Regions from separate parts of the Lysinibacillus sp. Y5S-8 genome, predicted to be linked through region 3. Evidence: riboswitches for the same ligand, from Rfam matches in the RefSeq annotation. Region 3 holds a riboswitch; each other region holds the start of a gene.

Region 1 (6,298 bases), 1.1 Mb from region 3:
CTCTTCTGTTTCATTTTTTACTTCATATTCTTTCCCTACTGTTAATACATTGGACACTAAGTATTTTGATGCATTTGTATGTTTGCAAGTTATCGTGCGTAGTGTTGGCGCATCTTTCCATTTTAAATGTAACATATTCTCTCTACCTCTCTTTACTAGCCTAAGCTAATGTCTATTGCTTATTTTATAATATTTTTGGGCTTTTGTGGAGAAAAAAGAAAGACTATAGCTATTCTATCCAAAAAAAATGACTATTTGAGGTGTTATGATGAGTTTTGGTGGTGTACCGCAATGGTTTTTTATTATTGCTGTAGCATTTGCAATCTGCTTTGTTCTTTATGCAGAATGGAATTCTAGAAAATAAGTGAGTCCAGTAAATCGGACTCACTTTTTTTATGCTTATTTTAATGTCCGCTTTAAAAATTCTTTTGTCCGTTCATGCTGAGGGTTTACTAATACTTGTGATGGTGGGCCTTCCTCGACAATGATGCCTTTATCCATAAAGACGACACGATCTGCCACCTCTTTGGCAAACTCCATCTCATGTGTCACGATTAACATTGTATTTCCCTCAGTAGCTAACTGTCGCATCACCTTTAATACCTCACCGACCATTTCTGGGTCTAATGCCGATGTCGGTTCATCAAATAGCATGACATCTGGATTCATTGATAATGCTCGAGCGATAGCCACACGCTGCTTTTGCCCCCCTGAAAGCTGACGAGGCTTGGCGTTCACAAATTGATCCATACCAACGATATTCAAATATTTAAGCGCCGTTTCTTCTGCTTCTTTCTTTGATCGCTTCAATACTTTGATTTGGCCCACTGTGCAATTGTTTAACACATTGTGATTGTTAAATAAATTGAATTGCTGGAATACCATTCCTAGATGTGTACGATATTCTTGAATATTGTGCTTATCATCTAAAATATCTTCCCCTTTATAAATAATTTGACCACCACTTGGCGTTTCTAATAAATTGATGCAACGAAGTAATGTCGATTTACCAGAACCAGAAGAGCCAATTAAACAAACGACTTCGCCTTTTTCTACTTGGAAATTTACATCTTTTAACACTTGGTTACGTCCAAATGATTTACTTAAATGTTCAATCTTAATCACTGCCATTTGTGCGTCCCCCTATACAGCTTCTTTTTGTTCTTTTTGATAGGCATCAGGTCCATCTAGACGTTTTTCAACATAGAGAAGGATGCGAGATGCGGTAAATGTCATGATAAAATAAAGAATACATGCGACAAAGAATGATTCAAAATAACGGAAGTTGTTACCTGAAATTGATTTTGTTTGGAAGAATAATTCCGTTACCCCAATGACATTTAAGACGGCTGTATCTTTAATATTCATAATTAATTGGTTACCTGTCGCTGGTAAGACATTACGTGCTACTTGTGGTAAAACAACATGCAGCATGATTTGGAAGTGATTCATACCAATTGCCGATGCTGCCTCGTATTGACCATTATCAATCGAGACAATACCACCTCGAACAATTTCTGCCATATAGGCCCCTGTGTTAAGGGAAACGACTAAAATACCTGCTGTAATAAAATGCATATCGATACCAAATGCGATATCTAGTCCGTAGTAGACTACCATAGCCTGTACAATCATTGGTGTACCACGGAAAAATTCAACATAGCATGTCAGGATAAAATTAATAAGCTTTAAGCTATAAAATTTTAAACCTTTTTTACGAACTGGAATCGTATGCATAATTCCAATGAAAAATCCGATGAATGCACCAATAATTGTACTAATAATCGAAATCAGTAACGTATAATACGCACCTCGTAAAAACATTTGCCAGTTGTTTTCAATAATTGAAAGTATCCATTCAAGACTCATGATGTTCCTCCTAACAATGTCATGTTGCTTGCTTATTTCCTTCGTGTCCTAGCTATTTCTACTATTCTATGATTTGTTACGCTAGGACATTATCATTATGTAGAGAGGTTCTCATTTTGATAATGATGAAATGATCATGCACGGACCAGCAACTAGCCCGTGCCTTGTCATTATTGTGCTGCTGGTTGTTGAGAAATCGCTTCTTCCATAATAGCTTGACGATCGTCTTCCGAAATACCTTTTAGGATTTCGTTGATTTTTTCACGGTTTGCATCGTCTTTACGTAAGCCTACAGCAATCGAAGTATTGGAAAGATCCGTATCAAAGCCTTCTTCAAATGCAACATATGTGAACTTATCGTTGGCAGCAGCAGCGGAAATACCTTCTGGACGTTCTGCTACATAGCCATCAATTTTGCCAGCCTCTAAAGCGACACGCATTGAGGGGAAGCTTTCCATTGCTGTTTGTTTTTCTACACCGTTAATTTGATCAATAACGTTATAGTTCGATGTATTTAATTGTGAAGTAATTTTAGCACCAGAGAAATCTTGAATCGATTTTGCATTTTCATACTTGCTACCTTTCTTAATAACCATAACGAAATCAGAAGTATAGTAGTTTTCTGTAAAATCAATCGTTTTCTTACGCTCTTCAGTTGGTGACATACCCGCGATAATGGCATCAATTTTGTTAGATTGTAGCGCTGGTACTAATCCATCCCATTCCATTTTGACAATGACTAGCTCTTTGCCTAAGCCTTCAGCAATTTTTTTTGCCATTTGGACATCGTAGCCGCCTGCATACTCTGCATTATCAGCAATTTTCACTGCACCATTAGCATCACCTTGCTGTGTCCAGTTAAATGGTGGATAGCCAGCCTCCATTCCGATTCGGAATTCACCGCCACTTGCTTCCTTGTCAGCACCAGCATCACCTGAACCGCCATCCTTTTTGTCGCTAGTGCCACATGCAGCTAGCACAATTGCTGTCATGATAGAGATCATTACTAACAACCATTTTCTTTTCATAAAAAACTCCCCTTTTCTGTAAAAAAATAAGACAACTGTAATAAAAAAGACCTAAGTATATTGAACTTAGGTCTTACCTTGTATGACAGTTGCCCAAATCCTCACTATAATTTCCATTTTCCGAGATAGCACAACCTAGTAAATCTGGAAATCCATTTACTAGGACAGTCCTGCACTTATTCACTGCAGACCCAGCATAAAAGTACGAGCTCCTTTTATACTTCGGCGATATTTCCTTCTTCATTGCGTCTTCGCTTGCTTGAACTCAACAATGAACTAATAAATACCGCGCCTCTACCTCACTGGTAAACGTTAGTGAGGTTTGTTTATTTAATTGATATTTAGATACTACTATAAAACTAGTACACTCGTCAAGACAGTTTTAACATTTTTCTGACTAATGACAATATTAGGATATTGTTCGTTCTCTATTCATTTTAAATCGTTAAGCTTCCATCGATATTTCTGAAAATTACAACAAATTTTTATTATAGAGTATGTGCTCTATGTGAGAAAAGTTGTGTTTATTTCTTTTTTGCTCCTCTAAACGATATAACATTAGTACTCTTTCAAACATAGAATCGGTCAAAATCTTTCGTCATGCATAAAAAAACCCTGCTGAACATTGTTCGCAGGGTTGAATGGCATTATGAATTTAATAGTAAATCTTCAGGATTTTCGATTAATTCTTTAACTGTTTTTAAGAATCCTACAGAATCTTTTCCATCGATGATACGGTGATCGTAAGAAAGTGCTACATACATCATTGGACGGATTTGAACTTCACCATTTACTGCAACTGGACGGTTAACAATTGAGTGCATACCTAAAATACCAGCTTGCGTACCGTTCATAATAGGAGTTGACATTAATGAACCGAATACACCACCATTTGTGATTGTGAATGATCCACCAGCCATGTCATTTAAGCCTAATTTTTTATCACGAGCTTTTGTCGCTAAGTTAGCGATATCTTTTTCGATTTCTGCAAAGTTTTTGCTGTTTGCATCGCGTACAACTGGTACAACTAAACCTTCTTCAGTTGATACAGCAATACCGATATCAAAGAAGTTATTTAAATGAATTTCATCGCCAGAGATTTGAGCGTTTACGTATGGGTATTTTTTTAGTGCCGCAACAACAGCTTTTGTGAAGAATGACATGAAACCAAGTTTGATGTCGTTTGCTTTTACAAACTCTTCTTGTTTACGTTTACGAAGTGCCATGATATTTGTCATGTCAATTTCGTTAAATGTTGTTAACATTGCTGTTGATTGTTTCACTTCTAATAAACGTTTGGCAATTGTTTGGCGACGACGGCTCATTTTTTCAATTGTTACACGGTCAGAATTAGCTGCTGGTGTAAATACTACTGGGCCACCTGAAGTTGCTACTGATGTAGGTGCTGCTACTGGTGCTACAGCTGGAGCTGTACCATGAGCTGCTACATCTTGTACACGTACACGTCCTTGTGGATCTACTGGAGATACTGCTGCAAGGTTGATACCTTTTTCACGAGCAAGACGACGTGCTGCTGGAGATGCGATTACTCGCTCACCAGACGTTTCTTCTACAACTGGAGCAGATGCTACTGGTGCAGATGCTGCTTGTGGCGCTGCTGGAGCCGGAGCTGCTTCAGCTGGAGCCGCTGCTGGTGCAGGTGCTGCGCCTTCGCCTGCTTCTACTACTGCGATAACTTGACCAACTAGTACAGTATCGCCTTCTTCAGCTAAAATTTGTGTTAATACACCTGCTTCTTCAGAAATGATTTCAGCGTTTACTTTATCTGTTTCAAGTTCAACGATGAATTCACCTTTTTCAACGCGATCGCCCACTTTTTTTACCCACTGTGCGATACTACCTTCTGTAATCGATTCTGCTAATTCAGGGACTTTAATTTCAGCCACTTTCATTTCCTCCTTTGATTAACGTGCATGACGCACATAAAAGGGCTACTGCTTAAGGGCAAGTAGCCCGGTTTTTTCAAAAATTTATATGTGATTATTTAACCTTCACTGGCTCAGCAACTGCCGCTTCAATTAATGCTGCTTGTGCTGCTTTATGAGAATCTGCATCCCCTTCAGAAGTTGAGCTCATTGCAGGACGACCTACATAGCGAAGTTTTTTACCTTCTGAAAGTTCATATAATGTTTCTAATGCATAATTCCATGAGCCTTGGTTTTTAGGTTCTTCTTGTACCCAAACAATTTCTTTCACATTTGGATACTTAGCAATAATACCAGCAACTTGCTCTTTTGGGAATGGGTAAAGTTGTTCTACACGAATAATGTGTAAATGATCGAAGCCTTCTCCGTCTTTTACGCGATCCGCTAAGTCGATCATCACTTTACCAGTTCCTAAAACGATACGCTCTACAGCTTCTGGTTTAGCGCCTAAACCTGGTTGTTCAATCACTTCTTGGAATGAACCATTTGCTAATTGTTCAGCATTAGCCGCTGCTAATGGGTGACGTAATAGTGATTTTGGTGATACGACTACAAGTGGACGTACCCCTTCTGTACCCAATAACGCTGCTTGACGGCGTAATAAGTGATAGTAGTTACCTGCGTTTGAACAGTTCGCTACAAACCAGTTATTTTCAGCTGACATTTGTAAATAGCGTTCCATACGGCTTGAAGAGTGCTCTGGACCTTGACCTTCATAACCATGTGGTAAAAGGATCACTAATCCAGATTTTTGGCCCCATTTAGAGCGTGCCCCTGAAATAAAGTTATCAAACATCACTTGTGCCATGTTCGCAAAGTCACCGAATTGTGCTTCCCACACTGTTAAGACATGACTATTTTCTAGGTTGTAGCCATACTCAAAGCCTACTACCCCCGCTTCAGTCAGTGGAGAGTTGTGTACTGAGAAGGATGCACTCGCACCAGAAATATGATGAAGCGGTGTGAAGACATTCCCATTGTTTTTATCGTGAAGTACTAAGTGACGTTGAGAGAATGTACCACGTTGAGCATCTTGACCTGTAAAACGTACTGGTGTGCCGTCTTGGATAATTGTCGCATACGCTAACGTTTCTGCATGGCCCCAGTCAATTTTTGCTGATGCATAGGCATCACGACGTTTTTCTAAAATTTTGCCAAGCTTTTTCTGTGGCTCGAAGTTTTCTTCAAACACTAAAAGCTCTTCATTGATTTTTTCTAAACGTTCCGCACCAACTGCTGTATCAATTTGTGGGAACTCTACTTTTAATTCTGCTGGCATTTCTAAATGATGATGATCATCTTTATCTGCCATTTCTCTTACATGGTCATAGGCTGCTTGCATTTCTGCATAGATTGCTGTATCTAAGGCAGCTACATCTTCAGCAGATAGAAGACCTTCAGCCACTAATTGTGCTCCGTATAAAGCACGCACTGTTTCATGTTTAGAAACCAATT
Region 2 (6,298 bases), 1.6 Mb from region 3:
GTCCTTCATCTTTTCTTTTCATCGTAAACGATGCTGGTGGTGAAAGTCTAATTAGAAAATGATGAGAATAGCACATACTTATAGAAACTTAAAGCAAACCACTTCACTTTTTTGATTCCTAGCGTTAGAATACTAATATCTTATTTTCCTATAGGAAACTTTATTTCGTTAATGATACTTTTTGAAACGAGGGAATAATATGGTTTACAAACGTGTCACAAAATCGTCTGCCGAGGCGGTTTTAGATGGAGATATAAAAGGTTGGCGACGCTTTTTACCATTTTTAGGACCTGCATTTATTGCAGCCGTCGCCTATATCGATCCTGGTAATTTTGCTACAAATATTACAGCAGGCTCTCAATATGGCTACCTGCTACTTTGGGTTATAGCCTTTTCTAATTTAATGGCCGTGTTAATTCAATCCTTATCTGCCAAGCTTGGAATTGCGACAGGTAAAAACTTGCCTGAAGTAGCACGCGAGCATTTTTCTAAAAAAACATCCATCTTTTTATGGATACAGGCTGAATTGGTCATCATTGCTACAGATCTCGCTGAATTTATTGGTGCAGCATTAGGGCTTTACTTGCTCTTCAATATCCCTATGCTTCCCGCAGCATTAATTACGGCAGTTGGTTCATTTGCTATTTTAGAACTTCAAAGAAGAGGATTTAGAGCCTTTGAAGCCGGTATTTCGGGCATGGTGTTAATTGTTGTCTTAGCATTTGCTTTCCAAACATTTTTAGCACAGCCAGAATGGGGCGAAGTAGCGATTGGCATGTTCACACCACAGTTTGAAGGTGTAGATTCACTATTATTAGCAACAGGTATTTTAGGAGCAACTGTCATGCCTCATGCTATTTACTTACATTCATCGTTAACGCAAAGTCGTATTGTTGGTCGGAATGAAAATGAAAAAAAACGTATTTTCCGTTTTGAATTTATCGATATTATCATCGCTATGATAATTGCCGGGGCGATTAATATGAGCATGCTGATCATTGCTGCAGCAGTCTTCCACACACAAGGCGTGGTTGTAGAAGATTTAGATGTTGCCTATAATGGCTTAAAAGATGCGCTCGGCCCAATGGCTGCCATTTCATTTGGTCTTGGTTTACTTATTGCCGGGCTAGCTAGCTCCTCTGTCGGGACGTTAGCAGGTGATGTAGTCATGCAAGGGTTCATTCAAAGAAAAATACCACTTTATTTACGTAGAGCGATTACTATGGTGCCGCCTCTAGTCATTATTGCATTAGGCGTGAATGCAACCTATGCGCTCGTTCTAAGTCAGGTCGTTTTATCTTTCGGTATTGCATTTGCTCTTGTCCCTCTTGTTATGTTTACAAGCAAACAAAACATCATGGGCAGTTTAGTCAATCACCGTATTACAACTTTTTTAGGTTGGTTTGTTGTTGTCATCGTTGTGACATTAAATATTTACTTACTGTGGGAAACAATATTTGGATAATAAAAAACCAGGTACTCGAGAATGGGTACCTGGTTTTTATTTGATTAGACATCGACTTTCGAATGGCTAGTTAGTAAATACTAATATTACTATATATGTGATATTATTTTTTGATATTTTTAACGACGGTTAAGACATAAAAAAGCTGTCCCATAAACCAATCATTCATTAGTTTACAGAACAGCCCTACTATTTAATCTTCCACTTTTAAATCACATTCTTGAAGTGAAAGCATTTTTGTTTTGTGCTTGATTTTGTAGCCAAACCATAACAGTAAAAATAGTGGGATTCCAACATAAGAAACTAATATCCCATACCAATCAATTTGGTCTCCCGTAAAGGCCGTGTAATTTTGCCCAATGACCACAATCATACAAACAGTAAAGGCAAATAGTGGTCCAAACGGGTACAATTTTGCTCTATAAGGTAATAGCTTTGGATCTAGGCCCTGTACTTCAAATGCACGACGGAAGCGATAATGACTAAAGGCAATACCTAGCCATGCAATAAAACCAGACATACCAGAGGCATTTAACAGCCAAATATAAACAACGCCATCACCAAAGAAAGACGCTAAAAAAGCTAAACAACCTACAGCTAATGTTGCCATCAATGCATAAATTGGTATTCCTCGACGACTTAGCTTTGTGAAGAACTTAGGCGCATGTCCATCCACTGCTAATTGCCATAGCATACGTGATGATGCATAAAGCCCTGAATTTCCAGCTGACAGCATAGCCGTTAAAATAATGGCATTCATTAACGAAGCTGCAAAGGCAATACCTAAGCGGTCAAACACTAATGTAAACGGTGATACTGCGATATCTTCTGATAATAAGCGTTCATCTGTAAATGGAATCAACATTCCGATTGCACCAATTGCTAAAATATAAAACAAAAGAATACGCCAGAATACGGATTTAACAGCCTTTGGAATATTTTTTCCTGGATCGTCTGTTTCACCTGCTGTAATCCCAAGTAACTCTGTTCCTTGGAATGAAAATCCGGCTGCTAGAAAAATGCCAAATGTAGCTAGGAAGCCACCGTGAAATGGTCCATCACTAATAAAGAAATTAGTAAAGCCTACAGGGGCCTGTCCACCTAAAATACCAAAAATCATTAATAAACTGATAATAATAAAAACAATGACTGTCACTACTTTAATCATCGCAAACCAATATTCACTTTCTCCATAGCTCTTTACAGAAAGCAAATTAAATGACAGTACAACAGCAATAAATAATACTGTCCAAAGGGCTGATGAACTATCAGGGAACCAATATTTCATAATTAAGGATACTGCTGCAATTTCTGCTGCAATAGTGATTGCCCAGTTATACCAATAGTTCCAGCCTAATGCAAAGCCTAGTGCTGGATCTACAAATTTTGTTGCATACGTACTAAATGAACCGGATGATGGCATATAGGCAGCCATTTCCCCTAAGCTTGTCATTAAAAAGTACACCATAATACCAATTAGGGCGTAGGCAAGCAATGCACCACCAGGTCCAGCTTGTGCAATGGCACCACCACTGGCTAAAAATAGTCCCGTACCAATTGTACCGCCTAAAGAAATCATTGTGATATGACGGCTTTTCAATTCTTTTTTCAGCTTTGGCGCTTTATGTCCGAGCTGATTTACTTTTATTTCACTCACGATATAGCTTCCTTCCTATTTACGAGGCAAAAAAATGCCATCACATATACACTGTGATGGCTAAGTTAATCCTCAGTTTTTCCTAAATGATAGCTCAACACGTTGTGCAAACGTGACAGTTCTGTTCCTTTCGGAGACAGCCCCAGCATGAGGTTTTCAAGTCCCCTCACACTTCGGCAATATTCCCTTTCAGCTAATTTCATCAATGCTTGTCATTTCCATTAGCATACTTATAAATATCGCGACCTCTACCTCAATACAAACATGAGGCATATAATTATTAAATTTATGATGCTTATTATATTAGCATAAGACCTTTGACATTTCAATATAACAATAAATGTTCTGTATTTTGTGAATCTTCTACTATTTTTATTGGTTTGTTAAAGTGTTATAGTAGTTCAATTAGAATGGTTACGAACAGGGGGAATTATTTTGACTACAAATGATCATTCCGCTAGTTTTCCGAGTAAAAAAATTAGCTGGAAGGGAACAACCTTACTTTTAGTCTTCGGAGTTATCTTTATAGCCTCTACATTAAGAATGCCACTAACTGTTGTTGGCCCTATTATATCATTTATCCGTGACGATCTTGGTATTTCTAATGTACTTGCAGGCTTTCTAACAACGATTCCATTGCTCGCTTTTGCTACCATCTCACCATTTGCGCCCATTGTAGCACGCAAACTAGGGCTTGAGCTAACACTATTTTTATCCACTATTTTATTAGCCTTGGGGATTGTTCTACGTTCCCTTGGTACAACGGGGTTACTTGTATTTGGTACTGTACTCATCGGCGTAGCCATATCATTTGGAAATGTGCTGATTCCAGGATTATTAAAATTAAAATTTCCATACCATGTTGGTTTATTAATGGCTTTTTTCACCATGTCAATGAACTTAACGGCTGGGCTTGGCGCAGGTATTAGCTATCCTATAGCCAATTCATCATTTGGCTGGCAAGGAGCACTGTCCATTGCACTTGTACTAGTGGTCGTAACGATTTTAATTTGGATACCTCAATTGAAATCAAATAAACCTGAGCCTGCCACTACCTCTAAAATAACAGGTACACCCTTATGGAAGTCTCCTGTTACTTGGGCTGTCACAGGTGCAATGGGGTTACAGTCTTTATTATTTTATACGACAGCTGCTTGGATTCCTGAAATCTATATCGCCCAGGGATTGGCTCCTGACAAAGCTGGCTGGATGTTTTCTATCATGCAATTTTCACAAGTACCAATGGCATTGGCTGTGCCTATCATTGCAAGTAAAATGGCTTCTCAAAGACATCTTGTAGTGATGTTTACATTCTTCTATTTAATAGGCTTTATTGGAGTTGTCATGGAGTGGACAAGTCTTGGGGTACTGTGGATGATTCTTTTAGGTTTAGCAGGAGGTTCTTCATTTGCCTTAGCGATGATGTTCTTTACACTTCGTACACGCACGGCATTTGAGGCAGCAGATTTATCAGGCTTTGCACAATCATTAGGTTATTTATTTGCCGCCATTGGCCCTATTCTTTTTGGCTACTTACATGATTTATTGGGTGGCTGGAATATTGCTGGTTGGCTCTTTGTAGTTGTGGCGACCATTCTTTTCTTTTGCTCAATGAGAGCTTCTAAAGACGAATATGTCCATTAAAATAAAGCAGATGGGATAACTGCTCATGTTCCCCATCTGCTTTACTTCTATATAGGTATAGACGTTTTATTTGTCCAATTGCTGTAGTAAGGTTAACAGTTCAGCAAGATGGTCCGCTGTTTCTTTGTTGTGAGCTATAACTGCTGCAAAAATAGGAACAGCCTCTTGTAAGAGTATATAACTAAAATAATAATAGCTTACAAAAGCTTTCTGCTCATAACCCTTTGGCGTTTCCTCCTCCCATTCCAGCTCATCATTCTCTTCGTGATCCATCCATAAATATTTGACATCTAACAGCTCCTGCATAGTTTGAACTGAATATGATGGGTCTAGATAATCCTCAGAAATTGCATGTGCCACAGCTAAATAAAGCTCTACTTCTTGTACAGAGACATCCCGCACTGACCTAAAAATATGAGACAAATAAAAACACCTTTCGTTGAAAAACGGGTATTGAATACCAAACAATCAACGTGGAGGTGTTTTTTCTATGGGTACAAGAGTAAGTTATCCAATTGAGATAAAAATGAAAGCGATTGAAATGAGGTTAGCTGGTGTGCCAGTGAAGGAAGTGCTTGAGCCATTAAATATTAAAAATCATACGCAACTAAAAGTGTGGATGAAATGGTATCGTGAAGGAGAGCATCAACGATTACAACAACCGGTTGGGAAACAGTATTCATTTGGTAAAGGTCCTGAATACGATACAGAGGAGGCACGTTTACAAGCTGAAATTCGTTTCTTAAAACAACAAATTGAAGTACTAAAAAAGTACAAAGAATTGGAGAGGAAGTGGTTGGACAAGCATTCGTAGACCTCGTAGAAGAATTAAAAGGAACCATGTCTATTCAAACTATTTGTGCACATATGGGCGTGGCGAGGGCTACCTATTACCGTTGGCGAAAACAACGTGGGATACTGTCCAATAAAGATAGTCGAGATCAAGCGATTGGTGAAGCTTGTGCAGCCCATAAATATCGTTATGGCTATCGTAAAATCGCTACTTTATTTCCAGAAATTGCAGAAAAAACGGTACAAAGAGTGATGCAAAAATATAATTGGTCTTGTCGTGTCAAAGTAAAAAAGCGTAAACGTACCGGTCAACCAGCGGACATAGCAGACAATACATTAGCCCGTGATTTTAAGGCAACAGCACCCCTCCAGAAGCTCGTAACCGATATTACTTACTTGCCTTTTGGTCAGTCGATGTTATATCTTTCAAGCATCATGGATTTATACAATGGTGAAATCATTGCCTATACAGTCGGTGATACACAAGATACAACGTTTATCTTAGATACGCTCGCTCAATTGAAGCAGCTGCCTGAGGATATCATTCTGCATAGCGATCAGGGCTCTGTGTATACGTCCTATGTTTATCAAGCAGCAGTAAAAGAAAAAGGAATTACCATGAGCATGTCCCGCAAAGGCACGCCCGCTGATAATTCCCCAATCGAAACGTTTCACTCCTCGCTAAAGTCCGAAACGTTCTATCTCGACGGAATACACAGCACGTCTAATGCTTGTGTGAT
Region 3 (6,298 bases):
TATTGCAGCAGAATCTGTCGTCGCCGCTATTTTTATTCAATATTGGTTGCCAGAATATCCAATTTGGATACTGGCCCTGTCTGTTTCTGTGTTAGTGACAGCCATTAATTTATTATCGGTGAAAATATTTGCGGAAACGGAATACTGGCTAGCATTGATCAAAATTACCGTTATTATTGTCTTTATTATAGCAGGACTAATTTTATTACTTGCTACGTTTGGAAACCATACTGCCGTTGGTTTTTCTAACTTAACCGAGCACGGTGGTTTTTTCCCTAACGGATCTATGGGATTAATTGCTGCTATGTTAGTTGTTATTTATTCTTATGGTGGTACAGAAATCATTGGGATTACATTAGCAGAAACGAAAAATCCTGAAAAAGTAGTGCCAAAAGCGGTTCGCAGTACATTAGTACGTATTGTTACATTCTATTTACTACCTTTCTTTATTATCGTAAGCTTGATTCCATGGAATGAAGTAAACGGAGTTCCAGAAAGTCCATTTGTAATGGTGTTCAAAATGATTGGCATTCCAGGCGCAGATCACATTATGAATGCTGTTGTTATACTTGCCATTATTTCTTCCATGAATTCAGGGCTTTATGGCTCATCCCGTGTACTATATACACAAGCTGTAGACGGACGGGTTCCTAAAATATTTGCCCACTTATCTAAAAGAAAAGTGCCAGTATATGCTATTTTAATGTGTACATTAGCGATGTATTTAGGAGTTATTTTATCTTTATATGTTGGCAGCAAGACTTTTGATTTTCTAATGGGATCACTTGGCTATACCGTGTTATTTATTTGGTTAATTATTGCGATTGCCCATTTGAAATCCCGTAAAAAACAAGCAGAACATACAAGTGCCTATGAAGTGAAATGGTTCCCATATACAACGTGGATTGCCATTATTGCGTTAAGTGCGATTTTAATTGGGATTATTTTTACAACATCTATTATCGTGACAAGCATTACGTTAGGCATTTATCTTTTTATAACATTCACCTATGTATGGAAAGGTCGTTATCAAGCCAATTAATGGTCTTTATAGTTTTTTTCGACACAGTTTTTCATAAAAAATACATTGCAGGCAGATTGTTCGCTCAAGTGAATTTATCCATGCTATACTACAATCATAGTAAGTTTAAGGAGGATTTCAAATGGCAATTGTACATGCAACAGATGCTACGTTCCAGGACGATATTAAAGAAGGGTTAGTACTTGTAGACTTTTGGGCTGCTTGGTGCGGACCTTGTAAAATGATTGGGCCAGTTCTTGAAGAAATGGACGCTGCAGGAAGTGCGGCTAAAATTGTAAAAGTTGACGTAGACAATAACCAAGGTACTGCAGCTCAGTATCAAATTATGTCAATTCCGTCTTTACTATTATTTAAAGATGGAGAATTAGTTGACAAAACTGTAGGCTTCCAACCGAAAGAAGCTTTAGAAGCATTTATCGCAAAACATGCGTAATTAATGAAGTTCACAAAAGCCGGACCATCAATAGATGTGTTCGGCTTTTTTTCGTTATATAATAAAGGTAATATCTATCATATTCAATTGAGGGGAATTTTTATGTAGGGGGGCAGGTAGGTAATGAACGATTTAATCAAGCGTAAACTAGATATTTTACCGGATCAGCCTGGCTGCTATTTGATGAAGGATCGTCAAGGGACAATCATTTATGTGGGCAAAGCGAAAATACTGAAAAACCGTGTACGTTCATATTTTACGGGAACACATGAAGGCAAAACACAAAGGCTTGTCGGTGAAATAGAAGATTTTGAGTATATCGTGACATCATCTAATATTGAAGCACTTATTTTAGAGCTGAATCTCATTAAATTACATGATCCAAAATACAATGTCATGCTAACAGATGATAAGACATATCCATATTTAAAAATTACGAATGAAAAACATCCACGTCTTATTACGACACGTAAGGTAAAAAAGGATAAGGCTAAATATTTTGGTCCTTACCCTAATGCTTATGCGGCAAGTGAAACGAAAAAGCTGTTGGATCGATTGTATCCATTGCGCAAATGTGTCCAATTGCCTTCAAAAGTTTGCTTGTATTATCATATGGGGCAATGTTTAGCACCTTGTGTAAAAGAAATTAATGGTCAAGTTTATCAAGAGATGATTGAAGATATGACGAAGTTTTTAAATGGTGGTGTCGAGGCAGTCAAAAAAGAGCTTGAAGTTAAAATGCTTGCAGCTGCTGAAAGCTTAGAATTTGAACGAGCGAAAGAGTTTCGCGATCAGATTGCACATATTGATACGGTCATGCAGAAACAAAAAATAGTATCAAGTGATACAACGAACCGCGATGTATTTGGCTATGCCGTCGAAAAAGGCTGGATGTGTGTGCAAGTTTTCTTTGTTCGCCAAGGAAAGCTGATTGAGCGTGATGTCTCGGTTTTCCCAATCTATCAAGATGCTGAGGAAGAGTTTTTAACATTTGTTGGCCGCTTTTATGAAAAACCAGAGCATATTAAGCCGAAAGAAATTTTTATTCCACAAGCAATTGATGCAGCCATCTTAACGGAGTTATTAGAGCTTAAAGTTCTCACACCAAAAAGAGGTCAAAAGAGGGAATTGGTTGAATTAGCAACTAAAAATGCTGAAATTGCTGTGGCAGCTAAATTCCAGCTAATTGAACGGCAGGAAGAACGGACAATTGGTGCTTGTGAGGCACTTGGTGAAGCAATAGGTATTTCAACGCCATTACGAATTGAGGCATTTGACAATAGTCATATGCATGGCACGGATGCTGTATCAGCTATGGTTGTCTTCATTGATGGAAAGCCTGCGAAAAAGGAATATCGTAAATACAAAACGCGTACGGCTGCAAAGCATGATGATTACGGTGCGATGCAAGAGGTTATACGTCGGCGATATTCGCGTGTCTTAAAGGAAGGCTTGCCATTGCCAGATTTAGTCTTAATTGATGGTGGCAAGGGGCAAATGGAAGTCGCCCGTGAAGTACTAGAAGATGAGCTTGGACTTGTTATACCGATTGCTGGTTTAGCAAAAGATGATAAGCATAATACATCGCAGCTATTGTTTGGTGATCCACCAGAAGTAATTGCCTTAAAGCGTACTAGTGATGGCTTTTATTTATTGCAACGAATTCAGGACGAAGTTCACCGCTTTGCTATTACCTTCTTGCGCCAACAGCATGAGAAGCATGCTATTCAATCGGTGTTAGACCATATTGAAGGTGTGGGGCCAAAACGCAAGCAGCAGTTGCTCAAACATTTTGGTTCAGTTAAGAAAATTCGAGAGGCAAGCGAGCTAGCTTTGCAGGAGGCAGGAATACCTGCTAATTTAGCGAGCCAAATTTATAGCTATTTTCAGCAAGAGTCATTGTCAAAGGAATAGACATGTGCTAAGGTTGTAAATAACATTGTTCGTCAATGTGATGAATAGCGAACTGGTGTGGCTAGCATGTTAACGCCAGCGTTAAACCAATTGAATACATTCACTTTATGGTGATGATAGAGGTGCAAGATTCAAGAGTAACACAATGGAGGATGAACAAGTCCAGAGATCGTGTGTGAAAGGGAAGCTTGCCGAAGTACAGCATTGTTGTTTCCTTTGTTGTACTGGTTTTACATTTAAGAAATGTAAGATTGTCGATTCTAAAAGTTTCGGAGAGCTATCACACATGCACAAGTTACGATCATTGTACATGTTATAGGCAGCTTTCACGTTATGTGGAGGCTGCCTTTTAGTTTTTTAGAAGCAGGTGAAATATATGGACTGGAAAGGAGAACGCAAGAAATGGCTAAAATAATGATGAAGTTTGGAGGGGCTGCACTAGCTTCTACTGAACAAATCCAAGAGGCAGCAAGGAAGGCGATTGCTGAAAAGGACAGAGGCTTCGATGTAGTCGTGGTCGTTGCAGCAATGGGACACACAACGAAAGATGTGCAAACGATGGTACATCAACTAACGGACGAAGTGCCCAAACGGGAATTAGCTGCAGTCGTGTCTACGGGCTCTCAATTATCCAGCGCTTTATTTGCCATCGCATTACAAGAAGCGGGCTATGAGGCAGTGTCCTTAACTGGATGGCAAGCAGGTATACATACAGATTGTAAGTATCGTCATGCACGTATCGACTATATCGATGACAGTCGTATTGAAGAACATCTTGTACAGGGACAAATTGTAGTGATTGCTGGAGAACAGGGTATTGATGAGGAACAAAATATTACTACACTTGGCAAAGGCGGAGCTGAAACAACAGCTATAGCACTCGCTGTAGCATTGGAAGCAGAGCGAACTGATATGTATACAAATGTTGACGGTGTTTATACAGCAGATCCACGCTATGTCAGCAAAGCTCAAAAGCTGCAGGAAATCTCCTATGATGAAATGCTGGAGTTATCTAATTTAGGATCACATGTTATTCATCCTCGTGCAGTGGAGTTAGCAAAAAAATTTCAAATGCCCGTTATTATACGCTCTAGCTTAGTAGAGTCAGTAGGTACTTTATTGAAGGAGGAAGTGGAAATGGAGAAAAATTTAGTTGTCCGTGGTGTAGCCTTTGAGTCAGATATTATCCGTTTAACAGTGGGGTATGATGCGTATGCCGATGGTGCATTGGCAGATATGTTTACAATCCTTGCAGAAAACCGCATTAATGTAGATATTATTGTACAGGCAATCATTGATGGCTTAAAACCAACTGTGTCTTTTTCCATTTTAAAAGAGGAATTTGCGGAAACATTGCGTGTTCTAGAAGATAGTAAATTGTCACTTGGCTTTAGTTTTGCTGACTTTGAAATAGGATTGGCGAAGGTTTCTATCATTGGTTCAGGTATGGCCTCTAATCCAGGTGTTGCTGCTCGCATGTTTGATCGATTACGTCGTGAAGATATTCCTATAAAAATGGTTAGTACGTCTGAAATAAAAGTGTCTGTTGTTGTACCACAGGATGATATGATTCGTGCAGCAAATGCCTTGCATGATGAATTCAATTTAGAGCAAGCACTTTATATATAATAATAGAAGAAACAGTATTTTATGTAATAGTCCGAAATTAAAGGAAGAAAAAAGAAGGATTGTCATCCCGTTGAATAGGGAGACAATCCTTTTCATTATTCAGTAGGAATGGTATTCATAATACGTTCCTTGACATCCCATTTGACTGTAAACATGACATAGTGCTGCTTTTCTCGCTTTTCATCATAGCATTCTGTAAGGTAGCCTTTAGCTAATTGAATTTGCTCTGCTATAAATCCTGCTTCCAGTCTAAAGCTTCGTTGTTTGATTTGCAATATTTCAGGGTCATTTGTCAATTGGAAAATGCGACCATCCTTTGATTCCTTCATGAGCTCTAGTGTACCCCAGCAGGCATCTGCGAAAAATGCGATAAGTTCGTCTTGACTTTTGCATGGGAACTTGCGAGCAAGCTCTTTACCTGCCCAATAAAGGACATCATTCTCATGTTTACCAAGGATAGAAGATAGAATATGATCGCGAATGAGCTCATAACCAAATGATGAAATTGTAGGAGATGGAGTGTTTAACATTGTTATCCTTCTTTCTTAGAATTTTCTTAAAATTCAACAGTAATAAAGTAATGATAGATTTTTCGAGAAAAAACAACGCATCATGTACTAGATTAGTTCTTTAATAAGCTCTATGAAAAACTCCGAGTTGCCTTGACGCTCGTAGCTCTTGAGAGTACAATAAACATGTCATAATATTGTACCATGATGAAATACACAGTCAATGAAGTATCATTTACAAAATGATGACTTCTTTTGTTGTGCTATTTTAAGTACTAAGGGGGGTAACAGTCTTGTCGAAAGATCGAGAGTTTTTATGGCGTCGCTTACATTCTCTACTTGGTATCATTCCAGTAGGTCTGTTTTTAACGATGCACCTGTTCATTAACTTTACAGCAACAGGCGGGGCAGAAAGTTACAATGATGCTACCGCAGTAATGGAAAAGATTCCATTCCTTATCCTAGTTGAATGGATTGTCATCTATATTCCATTAATGTTCCACGCATTCTATGGTGTCTACATTGCATTCACTGCTACACCAAACACAGGACGTTTCAGCACATACCGTAACTGGATGTTCTCTTTACAACGTTTCACTGGTGTATTCCTAGTGATTTTCATTGCATGGCATATTTTCCAAACTCGTATTCAAAAAGCACTTGGCACACACGTTGATTACGACATGATGGCGAATATCGTTGCTAATCCATTCATGCTTGGATTCTACATTGTTGGTATTTTATCAGCAACTTTCCACTTATCTAACGGTT

The links. A riboswitch is a leader RNA that binds a small molecule or an ion and turns the genes downstream of it on or off. The one in region 3 is predicted to bind lysine.
Region 1: it holds a riboswitch for lysine, as region 3 does, so the genes downstream of both, V6670_RS11055 (transporter substrate-binding domain-containing protein) here and V6670_RS16450 (aspartate kinase) in region 3, are expected to answer to the same signal.
Region 2: it holds a riboswitch for lysine, as region 3 does, so the genes downstream of both, V6670_RS01280 (amino acid permease) here and V6670_RS16450 (aspartate kinase) in region 3, are expected to answer to the same signal.

The regions. Positions count from the first base shown of each region.
Region 1 is NZ_CP145889.1:2,276,679-2,282,976, reverse strand. It holds gene V6670_RS11070 (DUF6501 family protein) at 1-135, opposite strand, end outside; gene V6670_RS11065 (amino acid ABC transporter ATP-binding protein) at 400-1,131, opposite strand; gene V6670_RS11060 (amino acid ABC transporter permease) at 1,144-1,869, opposite strand; gene V6670_RS11055 (transporter substrate-binding domain-containing protein) at 2,040-2,897, opposite strand; lysine riboswitch at 3,016-3,202, opposite strand; gene odhB (2-oxoglutarate dehydrogenase complex dihydrolipoyllysine-residue succinyltransferase) at 3,545-4,804, opposite strand; gene V6670_RS11045 (2-oxoglutarate dehydrogenase E1 component) at 4,899-6,298, opposite strand, start outside.
Region 2 is NZ_CP145889.1:260,442-266,739, reverse strand. It holds gene V6670_RS01285 (Nramp family divalent metal transporter) at 200-1,465, shown strand; gene V6670_RS01280 (amino acid permease) at 1,659-3,122, opposite strand; lysine riboswitch at 3,205-3,381, opposite strand; gene V6670_RS01275 (MFS transporter) at 3,558-4,766, shown strand; gene V6670_RS01270 (hypothetical protein) at 4,833-5,189, opposite strand; one part of gene V6670_RS01265 (IS3 family transposase) at 5,257-5,530, shown strand; one part of gene V6670_RS01265 (IS3 family transposase) at 5,530-6,298, shown strand, end outside.
Region 3 is NZ_CP145889.1:3,371,454-3,377,751, reverse strand. It holds gene V6670_RS16465 (amino acid permease) at 1-1,042, shown strand, start outside; gene trxA (thioredoxin) at 1,164-1,475, shown strand; gene uvrC (excinuclease ABC subunit UvrC) at 1,599-3,389, shown strand; lysine riboswitch at 3,499-3,677, shown strand; gene V6670_RS16450 (aspartate kinase) at 3,792-5,018, shown strand; gene V6670_RS16445 (YslB family protein) at 5,114-5,548, opposite strand; gene V6670_RS16440 (succinate dehydrogenase cytochrome b558 subunit) at 5,821-6,298, shown strand, end outside.